Regions from separate parts of the Lysinibacillus sp. NPDC093216 genome, predicted to be linked through region 2. Evidence: riboswitches for the same ligand, from Rfam matches in the RefSeq annotation. Region 2 holds a riboswitch; the other holds the start of a gene.

Evidence for each region. Region 2 has a riboswitch for cobalamin ahead of cobT (nicotinate-nucleotide--dimethylbenzimidazole phosphoribosyltransferase). Riboswitches for the same ligand answer to the same signal wherever they lie in the genome.
Region 1: another riboswitch for cobalamin. It lies ahead of ACQKOG_RS13970 (hypothetical protein); the one in region 2 lies ahead of cobT (nicotinate-nucleotide--dimethylbenzimidazole phosphoribosyltransferase).

The regions. Positions count from the first base shown of each region.
Region 1 covers NZ_JBNNVB010000011.1:80,292-88,256, forward strand. The annotation lists gene ACQKOG_RS13950 (cob(I)yrinic acid a,c-diamide adenosyltransferase) at 1-257, opposite strand, end outside; gene ACQKOG_RS13955 (adenosylcobinamide amidohydrolase) at 426-1,901, opposite strand; gene ACQKOG_RS13960 (FecCD family ABC transporter permease) at 1,898-2,899, opposite strand; gene ACQKOG_RS13965 (ABC transporter substrate-binding protein) at 2,896-3,861, opposite strand; gene ACQKOG_RS13970 (hypothetical protein) at 3,961-4,161, opposite strand; cobalamin riboswitch at 4,190-4,372, opposite strand; gene ACQKOG_RS13975 (acyl-CoA dehydrogenase family protein) at 4,449-6,116, opposite strand; gene ACQKOG_RS13980 (class I adenylate-forming enzyme family protein) at 6,118-7,620, opposite strand; gene ACQKOG_RS13985 (MerR family transcriptional regulator) at 7,613-7,965, opposite strand, start outside.
Region 2 covers NZ_JBNNVB010000001.1:97,367-105,331, reverse strand. The annotation lists gene ACQKOG_RS00565 (M16 family metallopeptidase) at 1-1,148, shown strand, start outside; gene ACQKOG_RS00560 (ABC transporter ATP-binding protein) at 1,163-2,092, shown strand; gene ACQKOG_RS00555 (ABC transporter permease) at 2,089-2,838, shown strand; cobalamin riboswitch at 2,925-3,101, shown strand; gene cobT (nicotinate-nucleotide--dimethylbenzimidazole phosphoribosyltransferase) at 3,216-4,271, shown strand; gene ACQKOG_RS00545 (trimeric intracellular cation channel family protein) at 4,380-4,985, opposite strand; gene ACQKOG_RS00540 (aminotransferase class I/II-fold pyridoxal phosphate-dependent enzyme) at 5,261-6,511, shown strand; gene ACQKOG_RS00535 (MerR family transcriptional regulator) at 6,761-7,135, shown strand; gene glnA (type I glutamate--ammonia ligase) at 7,219-7,965, shown strand, end outside.

The sequences.
Region 1 (7,965 bases), on a different contig from region 2:
TCTGTCAGCTTATAATGACGTTCCTTCATGACGTTAGCAAGGTCGCCACCCGCATCAAAAAGCTCATGTTGAATCGTTTCTAAATCAATTAAAATATCCTTGAATAACTCACGATCTAATTCACTAACTGCCTTACCAATAAAAGAATTTAATTCATCGATGGCCCCATATGTTTCAACGCGTAAGCTATCTTTATCAACGCGTCCACCGATAAGACTTGTTTTCCCTGTATCGCCTGTTTTCGTGTAAAGCTTCATTTCTCTCATCTCCTAGAATTATTTTATCAATTTCGCCTTGGCGTAATTGTTGCTGTCGCTACGTTAGCACTACGCTTTCGCACAGATAAACAATGCGTTCGGATTTTGAATTGTGCCCTCACAATTCATTCCCTTGAAAATCCGTGACATCCGCCGGAGGCATTATCTTCATTCAGCAGAGGTTTCTGCTGAATGAAGATAATTTTCTATTGCCTGCACAGTTGTTTCAAAAACACCTTTACCGATAATCTTACCTACATCAGTAATGGGGCCTCCGTACAGCATTTCTTCCCCTTTTTGTGTAGCTGCTATCAATAAACTATCTGTAGCAGTACCTGTCGCAATTGTACCACTAAGCTCATCACGAATATTTTCCGATTGCAATGCCTTTGTTTTCGCCTCGGTAGCCGTCATCATTGCTTGGAAAAACGCTTCTTCTGATAAACAACCATTAACAATAACCCACGTATTTATTGTACCAATATGTGGTTCATCTTGTCTTTCATGTGTACGAGACACATCAACAGCATTGCCAACTCCGGCCGTAACTGCAACAAGTACGCTGCCAAAGGAAGCTTTAAATTCATTAATAGCTACAAGATTTGTTGGGACAGCTGTTAACATGACGACGGTACTTGTAGATGAAAAATGCTCTTTTAGTAAAAATCCAGCAACCTCTTTCTTTACATCACTAATGACATAATCTATTGGTACAGAGCGATTTAACAGACAATCATACCAACCGATACCCGGATTATGGACAGCTGAGGACACTGTTTTTAACGGAAACTCTGATTGAAGCTTAATATAACGATCTGTAATAGTGAAATTTTCTTTTGTAATGACAGCACGCTGCTGATGTTCAACTGAGGCTGGCATCATTGTAATTTGAGGCTTTGGAATTTCTGGATGTGCATAAGTTGCAACTCTGGCATGATAAACATCTTCGATTTGCGAAGCGATTAATACTTCATGTGGCGCCCCCAATGCTCGCATCCGACCTTCCTCCATTAGTAATAATTCATCACAATAGAGGGAGGCTAAATTCATATCATGTAGTACCATAATAACGGTCAAACCACTTTCAATTGCTTCTTTTCGCACCATATCTAAAATTTGGCGTTGATGAGCAATATCTAGATGGTTCGTTGGTTCATCTAGCAGCAATATTTCCGCGGTTTGTGCAAGAGCTTGAGCTACAAATACCCTTTGCTGTTCACCGCCCGACAAAAATTCCAACGGTGTCTGTTCATAGCGTTTCACACCAGTTTGCATCATGGCATGTTGTACTGCTTGTTCATCGCGATCAGACCAGCTTGAAAAGAAGCCTGTTTGATGTGGATAACGCCCAAGTGATACTGCCTCCCGTACACTGTTTGAAAAGGCATTAGCGTGTAATTGTGGAAGCACCGCCATTTTTTTTGCTAATGCACGAGCATTGTAAGAGCTACTATTTTTGCCATCTACTAATATAGTGCCTGCAGTTGCTGGTAGTATGCCACTTATTACTTTTAACAGTGTGGATTTCCCGCTACCATTCGGCCCTAAAATCCCTAGTATTTTGCCTTTTTCAACGGAAAAACTTATATCCTGGACGATCGGTACGTCTTCATAGCCGCCGGAAAGATGTTCAACAACAATCATGCCCGTACCCCCTTGCTTCTACGTTGCTTATAAAAAATATAGGAAAAAACGGGCGCCCCAATAAATGCAGTAATGACACCAATCGGTAGCTCTCTTGGCATAATAATTGTTCGTGCTATTAAATCACAAATAATCAGCAAAGTTGCCCCATTTAAAAATGATAATGGCAATAAATGACGGTGATCAGAACCCCAAACCATTCTCGTCATATGAGGAACAACTAAACCAACAAAGCCAATCGTTCCAGAAACAGCTACCGCAGCTCCCGTCAACATGGATCCACCCACTAAAATAATATATTTACTGCGCTTAACATTGACACCTAAATGCTGCGCGCGTTCTTCACCATATAACAGAACATTTAACTCGCGTCTTTGTGTCCAAAGCATAATTGAGCCAATTATGACAAACGGAATAATCATCTGAACATATGGCCAACCACGCATCGATACTGAGCCTAGCAACCATCCGATTACTTGGCGTAGCTCTTCACCAGACAATGCAATCATTAATGAAATCAAAGAACCTAAAAATGAACTAAATATAACCCCTGTTAAAATAAGAGTTTCCATTTTTAGCGAGCGGTCTACTATTCTAGCAAAGCCCATAACAGCTACCATCGTTAATATGGCACCTATCATACTAAAGGTCGGCAATGTAAAATGGCCTACTACAGGTATTGATATACTAAAAAAAATTGTCATAACTGCGCCAACTGATGCACCAGAGGAAACACCTAATGTATAAGGATCAGCCAAAGGATTTTTTAATAAGCCCTGAAAAGCTGCCCCTGCAATTGCAAGTGACGCCCCTACAAGCCCTGCCAGCAGGACTCGGGGTAATCGAATTTTCCATAAAATATTGGCGGCTGTTTCATCAGCCGCCTTATTCCACAACACTTCTAGTGGAATATGAACTGAGCCTATCGCCACACCACACCAGATGCTAATGGTTAGAAGCGTAATTGCTGTTACATAGGCTACAATTGTTTTACTCATTTAAACGCCTCAGGGTAGACAGCTTTTGCTAGTTCCTCAAGACCATCTGCTAATCGAGGACCTTGACGACTTATCATATTTTCATCTACTTGTACTATGGCTTTATTTTTTACGGCAGAGATTGTCTCAAAGCCTGCACGTTGTGGAATTTTCGTTAAAATTTCAGGTACATAATTATATGCCACAACAATGACATCTGGATTTTTCGCGATAATTTTTTCAGCATCGATTTGATACCAGTCATTTACATCTGCTGCCACATTTTCAGCATGAATCATTTCTAGCATTTCATTCATAAATGTACCTTTACCAGCTGTATAAATCTGTGGCTCATCAGACGATTCTACAAAGACTTTCTTCGGCTCAACACCGTCAAGTTTTGTTTCAACTTCTTTAACTTTTGCCTTCATATTTGCAACAATTTTTTTAGCTTCTTCTAGTTTTCCTGTTGCACGACCAAGCTGTTCAATCGTTGTGTAAGTTTCATTAAAGTTTTTTGCATCCGCTACAACAAATACTTTCACACCTACCGCCTCAAGCTGTTCAATGGCTCCTTTTGAATAACTCATACCTGACGCATGCGTAAAAACGATATCTGGCGATAAAGCAATAATTTTTTCAATATTATAATCCATACCGCCAACCTTTTCTTTTTTAGTAACCTCTGGTGGATAATCGTCATTATCGGTCACGCCAACTATTTCATTATTTAAGCCAAGGCCAAATAATATTTCTGTGTTACTCGGAATGAGTGAGACAATTTTTTCAGGAGGTGCCTCTAGCGTAATATCCTTGCCAGTAGCATCCTTTATCGTCATTGGGAATGTTGCTTGATCTACTTTTGCAGTCTCTTGTTGCTCAGAAGATGACGGCTTTTCATTTGTCGCCTCTTTTGTATTACATGCAGCAAGTAAGCCCATAGCTAAAAATGCTGATAACCCTATTTTCCAAATTTTCTTCATGTGAATCCTCCTTAGTCTATTTGTGCGTATAGTTTTTATTGTTTTTCTGATTGATCGATACATTTTAGTTTTTGATCGCCTAACATTGTGGGGTTATCGTCAACATTGCGAACTTCCAGCCAACATTTTGAGTTTATCACCTAACATTGTGAATTTATCACCCAACTTTTTGAGTTTATCGCCTAACATTGTGAATTTATCGCCCATGTTTTCAAATTTATCGACATTCATCTTCCAAAACAAATACCCCTCATCATAAAATAATGAGGGGGTCAAATTTGCACAAAAATACATATACAAAATCCACCATCCTATCCTCGTAGGCTACAACGTGTTTTCTATAAAGGCAGGTCTCCTGGCTCGTGCTCCATACGCTTTTTCAAGCCTTCCCGAAATTTTCAGTGGCGCAGATTGAAAAAACTCACACATACAGTGGCGGGACCGCATCGGAATTACACCGATTTCCCTTTTCACTTTACTTAAGTAAAGAACCTTTATAATATTCAGTTGATTGTATTATACATGAAAATGAAAGAAGTCGCCTCCATTCGAGACGACTTCTAAACAAATCAATATACTAAAAGAAGTTAAACGATATCTGAAAAATACTGTACCGTTTTCATTGGTGCACCCATTTCTCGCAATGCCCATGTGTGCTCTAAATAAATATCTGCTAGCTTCTCATATTTGCCACCGAATCTTTGTGCCCATTCGACTGCTACCACACTTTCATATAAATGCGCCATTTTCTCTGCGACCTTTTTTGCTTCAAACGTTTTTGTTGCATCATCTAAACGGCTAAATGTTTGCAAAGTTGATTCTAGTTTTGCTAATTGATCCACGACAATTTCAACTAATGGACTGGCAACTAGTTTTTCTAGACGTTCTTCCATGACACGAACAAACATTTCGTGCGCATGAAACTTATCAACTAAACGAATGAGCTCTAAAGCTAAAATATTCGCAGTCCCTTCCCACACAGTAAGTACCTGTGCATCTCTTAATAACCGAGGTGTAACAAAATCTTCAATATAGCCGTTTCCGCCATGTAATTCAATGGCTTCACTAGCATAATGTACAGCTTGCTCTGCCGTTTCTTTTTTCATGATAGCAATATACAAGCGGTTTAAAATAATGTCTTCTTTATTCCCCTGCCCACTAGTTACTTTATCGTAAAGCTGAATAAGATCAAAAACCGTGGCAACTTCTACATGAAGCTTGGCAGCGAATTTCCCTAGTGTATCCTGAATCATAGGATATTGCGTTAAAGGTTTACCAAAGGCATGACGATTTGTCACATAATACTTCGCCTCTAAATATCCGCGGCGCATAATGCCGATAGAAGCAACCGCATTGCAAATTCTTGATAAATTAAGTGCCTCCAGCATATAATAAATTCCTTTATTCGGATCACCAACAACATATGCTAGCGCACCATCAAATTCCACCTCACCAGAAGGCACTGCTCTAACGCCAAGTTTATCCTTTAAACGCCGAATGCGGAGATTATTAACTGTGCCATCCTCATTTCGCCACGGAACTGCAAATAATGTTAAGCCCTTTGAGCCTACCTGAGCCCCTTTCATGCGCGCCAATACCATAGTTACTCCACACATTCCTGCGTTTGATGCAAAATATTTTTCCCCAAATAAGCGATACTGATTGCCGTCCTGTCTTGCCTCCACAACATTCGCCCCAACATCAGAGCCACCTTGACGCTCCGTTAAAAATGTAGCCCCCTCATATAGCTCTGTATCTCCTGTTGCACAAACATGTGGTAAAAAGCGCTCCTTTACCTCATCACTCGCATAATGATCAAGGAGATAAGCCGTTGCCATTGTTAAAGTAACAGGACAGTAAAAGCCTGGCTCAGCATGTGATAGTATATAGCCTTGAGCAAAGCTATACACATAATTTCCCTTCCTACCTAATTGCGGAATATCCTTATGCACATAGCCAACTATGCCGGTATTGTACGTTTCTTCTATTGTTTTTTTATAGCCATCATTAACCCAAACCTCTGACACTTCTTCACCATAGGCATTATACCTTTGTAATCGAGGTTCACCCTCTCGATCCGTATGTTTGGCTCTCACATCAATATCTCCAGCACAAAGCTCACCAAAATCTGTTAACTCACGTTTTGCATAGTCCACAAACTCTTTATCTAGCATCATTTCTAAAACTTTATGAAGTGTATCATTATCGTTAAAAAAATTTGTTGTTTTCATTTCTTCCCGCTGTAAAACCTTCATGCTATCTCACCTCTTGTCCCTTCAAGGATTGTTTTAGTATTTTGCCCGATGCATTTCGTGGTAACGCTTCCACACGTTCAAAGATGCGTGGAATTTTATATTTAGCAAGATGCTCCTCCAAATAAGCTTTCAGTTCATCCTCGTCAATTTCCGTTTTAGCGGCATAAACGGCCTTCACCGTTTCTCCCCACTCCGGATGCGGTACACCTATTACTGCCACTTCAAAAATCCCCTCATAGCTCAACATACTATCTTCAATTTCTTTCGGATAAATATTCACACCGCCTGACAAAATGACATCCTTTTTACGATCGACAATCCAAATATAGCCGTCCTCATCTAAGCGAGCTAAGTCACCTGTTTTCAGCCAGCCATCTATAAATGCAGCCTTTGTTGCCATATCATCCTTGTAATAGCCCAGCATATTACCCTCACCGAATATCACAATTTCTCCTACTTCACCAACACTGACATCTTCTCCATTGTCGTTAATAATACGCAGCTCCGCCCCAAGCGGTGCACGCCTACCAACGCTCCCTGCCTTCGTTGCATGCTCTTCGCCAAACAATATTGAACCGTTTGGACCAGCCTCTGTTAGGCCATAAACACAAGTTAAGTTTTCTGTTCTGAAAGCTTCTTGTAAATGGCGGACTTCGTTTTGTGATAACGGCGCTCCGCCATAAGACCACCATTTCATCGATGATAAATCAGCTGTTTGCAATCTTGGCATTTGAGCGGTTAACAAATACGCGACAGGTGCGCCGAAGAAATGCGTTGTCCGTTCCCGCTCGATTGAATCTATCAATAAATCAGGCGTAAATGTTGGCGTTAGCACATTTGTCGAGCCTACAAATACTCCTGCCATTAAAAATAAATGTAATGGGGCTGAATGCGTCAACGGCATCATAAGAAGAATCCGACTTTCTGGCTTTACTTCCATTTCTACTGCAATCATTTGCGCTACAGTTAAAATATTGCGATAGCTAAACAATACTCCCTTTGGTTTTCCCGTTGTACCCGAGGTATATAAAATCGTAGAAACATCATCTTCATTCAACTGGCAATCAATTGTTTGACTGCTTGCATGTTGAATAAGTGATTCATAGATTAGCCAATCAGCCTGCTCTTGACCTGTTTTGATTTTTAAAGGAACAACCGTGATGTTTTCAACTGCTGCAAAAATCGCCTCATGCACTAGAATAGCTTTAGCATCAGCATGCTGCGCTACATACTCAACCTCTTGCAGCGTAAATTTCGCATTTACTGGAACAACAATAGCTCCAATACGCTGAATAGCAAAATAGCTAACAACAAACTCTACAACATTTGGCATAAAAATGATCACTTTATCGCCTTGCCAGACCCCCTGCTCTAACAAAGCATGACTAAGACGTGTCACTTGCTCATCTAAATCACGATAAGTCACACGTCTGCCCTGACAAACAACAGCTTCACTCATAGGGTACTTTCGCGCATTACGTGCTAACAAATTCGAACTATTCATCATGCATCTCTCCCTTTAAAGTCGCTAATTTTTCTGTAAATATGCCTTGTAATTGCTGTAACTCCTTTTTCATCTGTACAAGCTCTGCAATTTTGCCATCAATTTCTTGCATTTTTTGCTCCCCATATTCGACCGTACGCTCCAACTGCTGAATGCCCGTGCGATCATAATCAAACAGCAATACCATTTCCTTGATCTCCTCAGGTGAAAAACCGTATCGCTTTCCTCGGAAAATAAGCTTAAGCTTCGCTAATTCTTTTTTTGAAAAGGTTCGCTGATTAGTAGATGATCGATTAGGATTAAGCAGCCCAAGTTCCTCATAATAACGAATGGTCCGTGTTGAAA
Region 2 (7,965 bases):
GTTATGAACACAAAAATTATTATGGAATAGTTCATCTAATGGAACATTTATTATTAAGCTGCCATTATTCAAATGAAAATCAATTAAGAGATATCTTAAATGAAAAAGGAGTTGAATACAAACTTTCTACTTCTTATGAATATTTTTATTTATTGTTGTCGTGCAAAGAAGAGGATGTAGAAGAATTAATTAAGATAGTATTGTTCGTTCTAAGCAATCCAAATATCGACAATATTTCATTTGTTAATGAAAAAAAGACAGTTATGTTAGAGAAGAAGAGTCGCACATTCATTGATCAAAAGAATATTCAAGATATAATCACCGAGAATATTTGGGATGAGAATTTAAGCCATTCAATACTGGGAACTGAATTAACACTATCAAAAATGAAATTAAACCAAATCCTTGATGTAATAAAATACTTAAATAATAGTAAAAACTTCTCCATTTTATATAGTGGTAAAAAAAATATGGATGATTTTTCTGGAATTATTGACAAGCATTATGAGATATCTTCAGAAGGAGAGGAAATACGTATCAATTCAATGATAAGGGATACGATAGAGCCTTCTACTTTTATAGAAACAGATGTTATGATAAAAACGAAAGAAAATTCAGATAAATCATCCTCTTCTTTTGTATCTATATGTTATGAATTTAACAATGGATTATCAAAAGATGAAAAAATTTATTTATCTTTGTTTAGTATGATGATGACAATGAATGACACGGGATTGCTGTATGAAGAATTTCGGTTGAAAAAACAAAGTGTGTATTTTATCGTGTGCTTACCTTTTCATTTTAAATATGAAAGTATTTTGCAAGTCCAATTTATTACTGAACAAGAAGATTTAGAATCACTCATCTTACATATTAATGAAAAGATGAATATAGACAGTAAAGAAATTAACATTATGAATAAATATTTAGAGAAAAGCAAAAAGTTTTTACAGCATAAAATTTACAAGATATTAGAAAATGATAAGGATTTTTTATTATTTTTAGGTAATGAGCGGGTTATTGAAAGGCATCATTTATCATTAGATGAAATGCTTCAAGTTCTTGATAATATTGATATTAAAGACATGCAAGCATTTATAAATGAAAAGTTAAATCATGCAACAATGAAGCGAATCATTCTATCATAATTGAGGTGTTCTAATTGAATGAAGCAATATCAATAAAAGATTTGAGTTTTTCGTATACCTTAAATAAACAAATATTGAAAAATATTAATTTAACGATAAACCACAATGAAGTGTTTGGGTTACTAGGACCAAACGGAGCTGGAAAAACAACTTTATTAGAATGTGTACAAGGAGTTAAAAATGGATTCACTGGCACCATAACTGTCAATGGTTTAGATGTTACAAAAGATGGAGATAAAATTAAACCACTTATAGGTGTACAATTTCAGTCAAACTCCTATTTTGATCATATTAAGGTGGATGAATTGTTCGAATTTTTCGCCACATTATACAATATGGAGATTACTGAAAAAGAAATTGAAGACTTATTAAAAAAAGTCAATATGCAAGAACATAAAAGAGCTTACGTTAATAAACTTTCTGGCGGGCAAAAACAAAGAATAAGTATAGCATTAAGTATTCTCAATAAACCACAGGTCTTGTTTTTGGATGAACCAACAACTGGTTTAGATCCAAACTCTAGAAAAGATTTGTGGCATATTATTAAGGATATTAGAAAAGAAGGGACAACAATAATCCTAACGACACATTATATGGAAGAAGTAGAAGCACTCTGTGATAATGTATGTTTTATAAACGATGGGAGTATTTATACAGTAGGAAAACCTGAAGAAATTATTAAAAATGCTAATTTAAACTCGGTTATTAAAATAGGTTTAATAGTAGATTCTTCTGTCCAGTATTTAGAAAGTTGTTCGACAGTAGATAAGATTAAAAAAGAAGATGACTATTTCTACTTATACACGAAGGATATTAGAAAAACGTTAGATTATATAAATAAATTAGAAGATGAAAAAAGAATAACAACAACGAGCATTAATATTCAAAAAGCAAATTTAGAAGATGTATTCTTAAATATGACTGGAAGTGTTTTGAAATTATGAATAGTTTTGTTAATTTATCTTCTATATTTTTCAAAATGGAAATAAGAAATAAACAAGCGGTTATTATGAGTACGGTGTTCCCTATTCTAATGATGGCTTTAATGGGTACAGCAGGGAAAGACGCTGCAAGAGAGGGTATGTCATATATGTCCTATATTTTCCCTGGTATTCTAGGGATGGCTTATGGAGCTATAGGTCTTATAGCTTTACCCGTTATGATTGCTTCGTATAGGGAAAGGGGTATTTTTAAAAAAATTAAAGTTACTCCAATCTCTACATCAAAAATAATGGTATCTATTTTCAGTACACAGCTTTTCATTATGGCTATACAAACAGTTATTATTTTGGGCATTAGTGTTTTCATTTTTAATGTTCAATTAAATTTTAATTCAATTTATACTCTTTTATTAATTCCATTGTTATTAATGGGTGGTCTTAGCTTATTAGCCATCGGTTTAATAATCGGAATTTACGCTAATAACGCAAAAAATGCCACAACTATGGGGAATCTTTCAAATCTAGTTTTCATTTTTTTAGGTGGTACTTTCTTCCCGAGCGATGTGTGGCCAAAATTTCTAATGCCATTTGTTTATATTAATCCACTTAATTATATTATTGAAGCTATTAGAAAAACACTGATCTTCGAGACACAAAATCTCAACACTTATCTGACTGAATTATCAGTAATAACTGCTATAGCAGTTATTACTTTAGTATTTTGTGTTAAAGTTTTTAAATATGAATAATTAAGCATATTTATTTACTTAAATAACAATGAAGCTTGAAAATTTAAAATGTTGACACAATGAGCGCTTTGCCGTAGATTTAAAGTAATTGCATAAAAGCGTTAGGTGCCCACTGCGGGAGAATAGGGAATAAAGTGAAAAGCTTTAGCGGTCCCACCACTGTAAAAGGGAGTTTCATAGAGAATGCCACTAGCGTCTTGCTGGGAAGGTTCTATGAAATGTTGAAATTGAGCCAGGAGACCTGCCTATCTGCTTCGGTTATATAGACGATGGAAAAGTCTGTAGTTTATTTGTTATGGAATAAACTACAGGCTTTTTATTTTTTTCTCTAAATCATTCTTCGAGTAACAAGGGCAAAAAAGAAAGGGGAAATTTTCATGCAATTATTACAACAAACGATTCAAAACATTCAAAGTGCTGACTACAAAATGATGGAGAAGGCAAGGGAACGCATAGATGCACTTTGCAAGCCTCCTGGAAGCTTGGGGAAACTGGAGGCTCTTGCTGTACAACTATCTGGAATTACAGGAGACCTATTTCCTGCGATTGATAAAAAGGCGATAATTGTCTGTGCAGCAGACCATGGTGTTTGTGATGAAGGGGTAACACCTAATCCACAAAATGTGACGGTCTTTCAAACATTAAATTTTCCTAGAGGAGGAACAGGTGTCTGTGCTATCGCAAAAATCACAGATGCAAAAATTGTCACAGTAGACGTTGGTGTAAAAGAGGATATTCCACATGATGCTGGTGTTATCATAAAAAAAATTAAATATGGCACGGACAATATGGCAAAAGGTCCTGCTATGTCAAGGGAAGAAGCCATTCAATCTATTGAAGTAGGAATTGAGGTAGCAACGGAAGAAATCAAAAAAGGAATCAATGTACTCGGGACAGGTGAAATGGGCATCGGTAATACAACGCCGAGTGCTGCCATATTATCGGTTCTTCACGAATGTCATCCAAATGAAGTGACAGGCTTTGGTGCAGGAGTAGGACCAGGGGGGATTGCACATAAAGTAGAAGTCATTCACAATGCTATTGCATTAAATAAACCAAATCGCGATGATGCTATTGATATTCTTGCAAAGGTCGGTGGATTAGAAATAGGCGCTATGGCTGGAGTAATACTTGCAGCCGCCGCACATCGTAAACCTGTTGTTATTGATGGTTTTATTTCTACCATCGCTGCCCTTATCGCATACGAACTCGAACCAAACGTAAAAGACTATATCATTCCTTCACATGCCTCAGAAGAACCAGGTGCAAAAATTGCTGCTGAAATGCTCGGAGTTGAACCGATGTTGCTGATGAATATGCGATTGGGTGAGGGCTCTGGTGCAGCTTTAGCCTTTCCTATTTTAGACGCAGCATGTTCTATGATGAAAAATATGGCTACTTTAGAAGAAGCTATGTTGCTGTTGAAAAATTAACTTTAGCTGCTGCTGTGGATGCACGGAGTTTGTGATAAATAAGGAATTTATAAATTCAAAAAAAGCCCAAATCAGATATTTGGGCTTTTAAATTATGCAACAGTATAACTATGCTCGATTCAACCTCCGTAACGGTAAACGCCATTTCTTCATATATGAAAGTATTCTTAGTACTGTGATCACACCAAATAATACATATAAAAAGATATCCCCTGTAAAAAGTTGAAGTCCGATGATAAGCCCGGCTAATGCTGCCCAAACGCCATAGACTTCATCACGAAGAACTAACGGTTTACGTCTAGCTAATAAATCGCGAACAATTCCACCACCTGACCCTGTTAAGACAGCAGCTACAATAACGGCACTAATAGGCATGTCGAGCTTCACAGCATAAAGGGCACCTTGAATCGCAAATGCCGATAATCCGATAGCATCAGTGAAATTGCCCCAGCGATGCCAATGCTGAATGAGACGATGTGGAAATAAGAAAAAAATTGTAATGGCTGCAATGGCGATTTGAAACATCATATCTTGACCCCACAATGTTGTTACAGGTAAACCTATGAGTAGATTTCGTATAGCTCCACCGCCGAAAGCAGTTACGATACCGAGTATATAGACACCGAATAAATCGTATTCTTCCTCCATTGCAATTATTGCTCCAGAAATTGCGAAGGCAATTGTTCCAATGATACTAAAAACCTCCCAAGCCAACCCTTTCACCCCTTATGTGAATAAATCATTTCATGTTGTTGTAGATTAGTTACTAGAAAATATTAAAGTTACCTTTTTGTATCTAGAAGTTTTTGCAAAGAAAAGCATTGACTTTTGATTCGGAATTATCAGATATTAAATACCTTATTATAACAGAATTAAATAGATTTAGTTGGTCATTTAGCTTAGTGCCTAATGAAATTAGCAAGCTTTGCAGGCAAGCTCACAAATTGATAAGATAAGACTTGAACAAATGTGAAATGGAGAAGAACATAATGACTTTTACAACCAATTTATCAGAAGAAACACTAGCATTAGCTGCTAAAATAGAAGAAAAGGTACGCCCTTTTCATGCAAAGGTAGAAGACATGGCATTCTTCAATCAACAAAAAGTGCTTGCTGCGTTCCGAAAGCATCAAGTTAGTGATTATCATCTGCACCCGTCTAATGGTTATGGCTATGATGATGAGGGGCGTGACAATCTAGAACGAGTTTATGCAGAGGTCTTTGGAGCGGAGGCTGCCATTGTACGTCCGCAAATTATTTCTGGTACACATGCAATTACACTTAGCTTATTCGGAGTACTACGTCCAGGTGATGAATTACTTTATATTTCGGGTCAGCCGTATGATACATTGCAATCAATAGTTGATGGTGGCGATAAGGATACTGGCTCGTTAAAAGATTATAAAATCGGTTATAGCCATGTGGATTTAATCGATAATCAAGAGATCGATTGGGAAGGTGTTGCAGCTGCAATTACAGCAAACACAAAAATGATTGCTATCCAACGTTCGAAAGGCTATGCAACACGCCCATCCTTTACCATTTCGCAAATTACAGAAATGTGTGCAAAAATCCGTGAATTAGCACCAAATGCGGTTATTTTCGTTGATAATTGCTACGGTGAATTTGTTGAGGCACAGGAACCGACCGAGGTTGGGGCTGATTTAATAGCAGGCTCGCTCATTAAAAATCCTGGCGGAGGCTTAGCGAAAATTGGTGGTTACATTGCGGGGCGTGCAGATTTAGTAGAAAAATGTGCTTATCGAATGACATCACCAGGTATTGGTGCTGAAGCAGGAGCAACATTAAATACGCTTGGTGACTTCTATCAAGGATTTTTCCTTGCACCACATGTTGTATCTCAAGCGTTAAAAGGTGCCATTTTCACAGCTGCTATGCTAGGGGAAATTGGCATGAATACATCACCAAGCTATGATGCTAATCGTACAGATTTAATTCAATCGGTTTCTTTCCAAACCGCGGAACAAATGATTGCTTTTTGCCGTGAAATTCAAGCGAACTCACCAATTAATGCGCATTATGCACCAGAACCGGCGTATATGCCTGGCTATGAGGATGATGTCATCATGGCAGCTGGAACATTCATTCAAGGTTCAAGTATTGAGCTGACAGCAGACGGTCCTATTCGTCCGCCATTTACAGCATTTATTCAAGGTGGGTTAACATACGAGCACGTAAAATTTGCAATTTGTAGTGCTGTTCAAAAAATCCAAAAATAGGTAACGAAAAACTATTCAAAACTTCCATTTTGAATAGTTTTTTTATTGATGGACGAAAAGTTGAAGGTGACCTTTGTTAAAACGTATATTAGCAGAAATCACTCCTACGTTAGGATCATAAACTTAGTTTTTTTACAATTTTTCGTCAGTTCAAAAAAATTATTTTATCTCATGTTAGGAAACCTTACATGAGTGGTTGACAGTGTAAATTTTTCGTTATATTATTAGCAGGTATTGGAGGGGACTTAAATGAGTCGTGAAATTAGACGAACTATGCCGTTATTATCTATGAATATCGTAATGCAATTGACAGAGCTTTCGGCACGTCAGATTCGTTATTATGAAGAACACCATTTAATTGAGCCGCACCGAACAGAAGGCAACCGTCGAATGTTTTCATTAAATGACGTTGATACACTGCTGGAAATTAAAGATTATTTGGATCAGGGTATGAACATGGCGAAAATTAAAAAGCTGTTCGCTAAAAAGAATGAACCTGTTTCAACAGATGAACGTGATTTAAGTGACTCAGAATTACGTCACATCATGCGTGAAGAAGTGCGTCAAGCGCAGCGCATGCAAAAATCATCCATCCGACGTGGGGATTTATCTCGATTCTATTAATAAAAAGCAACATCATTCATTTCTTTATTAATAGAGTAGGGTAATAATAAAAAGCTAGACAATTTATAGGAGTGTGGAAAACTGTGGGTAAATACACTAAAGAGGACATTAAACGTCTAATCGAAGAAAAAAACGTAAGCTTTATACGTCTACAATTTACAGATATTCTTGGCACAATCAAAAACGTTGAGATTCCTGTAAGCCAACTAGACAAAGCACTAGAAAACAAAATGATGTTTGATGGCTCATCCATTGAAGGCTTCGTACGTATCGAAGAATCAGATATGTATTTATATCCTGATCTAGATTCTTTCGTAGTGTTCCCTTGGACTTCTGAAAAAGGGAAAGTAGCACGTTTCATCTGTGATGTATACACTGCTAAAGGCGAGCCATTTGCTGGTGACCCACGAAACAACTTAAAACGTATCCTTAAGAAAATGGAAGATATGGGATTCTCAAGCTTCAATTTAGGACCTGAGCCAGAATTCTTCTTATTTAAATTAGATGCAAAAGGTGAACCGACATTAGAAGTGAACGACCACGGTGGTTACTTCGACTTAGCACCAACTGATCTTGGCGAAAACTGCCGTCGTGATATCGTATTAGAGCTAGAAGAAATGGGCTTTGAAATTGAAGCGTCTCACCATGAGGTAGCTCCTGGACAACATGAAATCGACTTCAAATATGCAAACGCAATCACAGCTTGTGACAATATTCAAACGTTCAAATTAGTTGTTAAAACAATTGCACGTAAACACGGTCTACATGCTACATTCATGCCGAAGCCATTATTCGGTGAAGCGGGTTCTGGTATGCACTTTAATGTTTCG